2 regions of the Achromobacter sp. SD115 genome follow, and region 2 is predicted to be linked to the other one. Evidence: predicted binding sites of a transcription regulator. Region 2 holds the regulator's gene; the other holds the start of a gene.
What was found. The regulator LexA, encoded in region 2, represses DNA repair genes until DNA is damaged. The targets are predictions, from matches to a motif close to ACTGTATNNNNATACAGT.

Region 1 (2,201 bases), on a different contig from region 2:
TGCGCGTGGTGGACGTGGCGCGCGGCAAGGGCGTGCTGACGCGCGCGCTGTCGCGCTATTACGTCAACGACGAGGGCCGCCGGCCGGGCCTGTTGCTGGGCTACGCCTGCGTGCCCGAGCACGATATCGCGCGCAAGTTCGAAGTGTTGCTGGAAAGCCTGAACGAAGTGGCGCGCGCGCCTGCGGCGCTGGCGGTGTCAGGCGGGCGCTAGCGCCGCCGCGAAGGCCGCGGCGTTGCGCATGCCCTGATCTTCAAAGTTGGTGTTGAAGACCGCGTGCGCTTGCGCGCTTTGCGCCGCCAGCCGCGAGAAGCGCTCGGCCAGTTCGGCCAGTTCCTGTTCCGAGTATTCATATTGGAAGCGCCCCGAGGACGCGGCGCCCGACACGTTCCAGGTGGCCGTGTTGCGCCCATGCAGGCGCAGCAGCGTCAGTTCCGGGTGAGTGCATTCCCAGACCGCGGGCACGGTGTTCTCAAAGCCTTGCGGGCTGTCCACCACTGTATGCGCCACCCCCAGTTCGCGCTCGAAGGCCAGCGTGTCCGCGGTGGCCGAGGGCGACTCGAACCAGCTGCGGTGGCGGAATTCCATCGAGACCAGATGGTCCTCCATGCGCCGCGCGCAGTCGGCGACCCGCGCCCGGCCGCGCGCGTCGCGCCGGATCCAGGGCGGAAATTGGAAATGCACCGCGCCCAGCTTGTCCGCCATGCGCAAGGGTTCCAGCGCAAGCTGGTAGCGGCGCCAGAGTTCGTCGCGCAGATCCGCAGGCATCCGGTCGTGGTAGATGACGGGCTCGGGCCAGTCCGGCAGCTCGCGGCGGATATCCGCCGGTAGTGAGGAAAGTGGAGTCTGATGGCCAGTGAATAGCCGGAAGGCCTTGATATTGAAGACGAAATCTTCAGGCGTGCGCTGTGTCCAGAGATAGGCGTTTTCGGCCGTGGGCATGGCGTAGTAGCTGGAATCGACCTCGGCCATGGGGAAGCGCGAGGCATAGAAGCGCAGCCGCGCTTCGGCGCTGCGGACCTCCGGCGGGTAGAAGCGGCCGCAGGCCAGCAGGGTGGGGTCGGTCCAGGAGGCAGTGCCGGTCAAGAGGCGCATGGCACGGGCAAATCAGACTTTATCGGAAAAATTCTGTATAAATATACAGTGTTCATCCGAAGCCCGGCAATGTCCGGGCTCGCCGTTTTCAGCGGCTGCCATGCTGCGGCCCCGCCCCATGTCCGACCAAACCGATACGTCCTCCCCGTCCGCCGAGCGCCCCGATCCCCTGGCCGATCTCAATCCCGCCCAACGCGAGGCCGCCGAATTCGGCGTGGCCGGCGCGCCGGGCGACGACGGCCCCTTGCTGGTGATCGCCGGCGCCGGTTCGGGCAAGACCAATACGCTGGCCCACCGGGTGGCGCACCTGATCCTCAACGGCGCCGATCCGCAACGCATGCTGCTCCTGACCTTCTCGCGCCGCGCGGCGCTGGAAATGGAGCGGCGCGTGGGCTCGGTGCTGCAGCGGGTGATGAAGCTGCGCGCCACGCAGCAGGCGCCGTCGCTGCCCTGGGCCGGCACCTTCCATGCCATCGGCGCGCGCCTGCTGCGCGATTGCGCGCAACGCATCGGGCTGTCCGAAGCCTTCACCATCCATGACCGCGGCGACGCCGAGGACCTGATGGGCATGGTGCGTCACGAGCTGGGGCTGTCGTCCACCAAGTCGCGCTTTCCGCTCAAAGGCACCTGCCTGGCCATCTATTCGCGCGTGGTCAACAGCCAGACGCCAGTGGCCGACGTGCTGAAGACAGCGTTCCCCTGGTGCGCGCAATGGGAGGACGAACTCAAGAACCTGTTCCGCGCCTACGTCGCGGCCAAGCAGGACCAGCAGGTGCTGGACTACGACGACCTGCTGCTTTACTGGGCCGAGATGATGGGCGATCCCGGCATCGCGGCCGACGTGGGGGCGCGCTTCGACCATGTGCTGGTCGATGAGTACCAGGACACCAACCGCCTGCAGTCCGCCATCCTGATGGCCATGAAGCCCGACGGCCGCGGCCTGACGGTGGTGGGCGACGATGCCCAATCCATTTATTCGTTCCGCGCGGCCACGGTGCGCAATATCCTGGACTTTCCGGGGCAGTTCCCCACGCCGGCGCGCGTCATCACGCTGGACCGCAACTACCGTTCCACGCAGCCCATCCTGAACGCGTCCAACGCCGTCAT
Region 2 (2,201 bases):
CCGACCTGAAGGCCGCGCCGGCCAAGACCGTCGTCGTGCTGCATGCCTGCTGCCACAACCCCACCGGCGTCGATCCCACCGCCGACCAGTGGCAGCAGATCGCCGCCGTCGTCAAGGAAAACAAGCTGGTCCCGTTCCTGGACATCGCCTACCAGGGCTTCGGCGATGGCCTGACCGAAGACGCCTCGGTCGTGCGCATGTTCGCCGATCTGGACCTGACCATGTTCATCAGCTCGTCGTTCTCGAAGTCGTTCTCGCTGTACGGCGAACGCGTGGGCGCGCTGACGGTCGTGGCCGGCAGCAAGGACGAAGCCACACGCGTGCTGAGCCAGCTCAAGCGCGTGATCCGCACCAACTACTCCAACCCGCCCACGCACGGCGGCACGGTGGTGTCGACGGTCCTGAACACGCCTGAGCTCTTCGCCATGTGGGAAGAGGAACTGGCCGGCATGCGCGACCGTATCCGCGAAATGCGCAAGCAGCTGGTCGACAAGATCAAGGAACACGGCGGCAAGCAGGACTTCAGCTTCGTGCTGCAGCAGCGCGGCATGTTCTCGTACTCGGGCCTGACCGCCGCGCAAGTGGACCGCCTGCGCGAAGAGCATGGCGTCTACGCCGTGTCCAGCGGCCGCATCTGCGTCGCCGCGCTGAACAGCGGCAACATCGACAAGGTCGCCAAGGGCATCGCAGCAGTGCTTTAAGGCCGCTTGCCGTGCGCAGGCCCGTCCGGGCCTGCCGCCAGGAACGGGACCTTCGGGTCCCGTTTTTCTTTTGGCTCGAGCCGGCAGTTTCTTTTGGCTTGGGCCGGCCTTTTCTTTTGGCTCGGGCCGGCTTGCTTTTTTGCGCTGCGTCCCCCAGAATGGCGCTGTATATATGTACAGTCCGCTAGCACCGGATCATCGCCATGGCCAGCAAACTCACTGATCGCCAACAACAAATCCTGGACCTCATCAGGCAGACCGTCGCACGTACCGGCTTCCCGCCGACACGCGCCGAAATCGCCCTGGCCCTGGGTTTCCGTTCCCCCAATGCAGCGGAAGATCACCTCAAGGCGTTGGCGCGCAAGGGCGCCATCGAACTGACGGCGGGCGCCTCCCGCGGCATCCGCCTGAAAGACGCCTCCCCTGCCTCCACGCAGAGCTCGCTGCCGATGCCGGGTTTAGCGCAATTGCTGTTGCCCCTGGTCGGCCGCGTCGCCGCAGGCAGCCCCATCCTGGCCGCCGAACATGTCGAACGCGAAGTGGGCGTGGACCCCAACCTGTTCGCCCAGGCGCCCGACTACCTGCTCAAGGTCCGCGGCATGAGCATGCGCGACGCCGGCATCCTGGAAGGCGATCTGCTCGCAGTAAAAAAAGCCTCGGAGGCCCGCAACGGCCAGATCGTGGTGGCCCGCCTGGGCGACGACGTCACGGTCAAGCGCCTGCAGCGCCAGAACGGCCACATCGAACTCCTGCCCGAAAACCCAGACTTCGAACCCATCGTGGTCGAAGCCGGCCAGGATTTTGCGTTGGAAGGCATTGCCGTAGGCCTGATCCGCACACACGCCTTGCACTAGACCCTGGCGCTCCGCGTCCGCGCACTGCATAAAAAAAACCCCGCCGATTTTCTTGGCGGGGTTTTTTGTTGAAGGCCCTATTTTGGAGAAACGCCACCTGCAGGCGGCGTCCTCCAGGCGTTCATCAGTGCTTGAGTACCGGATCGGTCGAGCCGGGTTCGGCAGGCTTGGCCACCAGGGGTTCCTTGACGGCCTCTTCCTCGGCCAGGGGCTCCGGCAGGCGCTCCAGAGCCATTTCCAGCACCTTGTCGATCCAGCGCACCGGCACGATCTCAAGGTGGTTCTTGACGTTGTCCGGGATCTCCGCCAAATCCTTGACGTTTTCTTCCGGAATCAAGACCGTCTTGATGCCGCCACGGTGAGCCGCAAGCAGCTTTTCCTTCAGGCCGCCGATGGGCAGGACTTCACCGCGCAACGTGATTTCGCCCGTCATGGCGACATTGGCGCGCACCGGGATGCGCGACAAGGCCGACACCATGGCCGTCGTAATCGCGATGCCGGCGGACGGACCGTCCTTGGGCGTCGCGCCTTCCGGCACGTGCACGTGCATGTCGTGCTTTTCAAAGACGCTGTCGGCGAAACCCAGGCGGCGGGCGCGGGAACGCACCGCCGTACGGGCCGCTTCGACCGACTCCTTCATCACGTC

Region 1: the regulator LexA is predicted to act here: its motif matches at 1,127-1,144, upstream of IPU70_RS14560 (ATP-dependent helicase).

Annotation. Positions count from the first base shown of each region.
Region 1 covers NZ_JADIJM010000009.1:56,870-59,070, reverse strand. The annotation lists gene IPU70_RS14570 (PLP-dependent aminotransferase family protein) at 1-212, shown strand, start outside; gene IPU70_RS14565 (DUF72 domain-containing protein) at 198-1,094, opposite strand; gene IPU70_RS14560 (ATP-dependent helicase) at 1,213-2,201, shown strand, end outside.
Region 2 covers NZ_JADIJM010000001.1:356,401-358,601, forward strand. The annotation lists gene IPU70_RS01505 (amino acid aminotransferase) at 1-701, shown strand, start outside; gene lexA (transcriptional repressor LexA) at 905-1,555, shown strand; gene lon (endopeptidase La) at 1,680-2,201, opposite strand, start outside.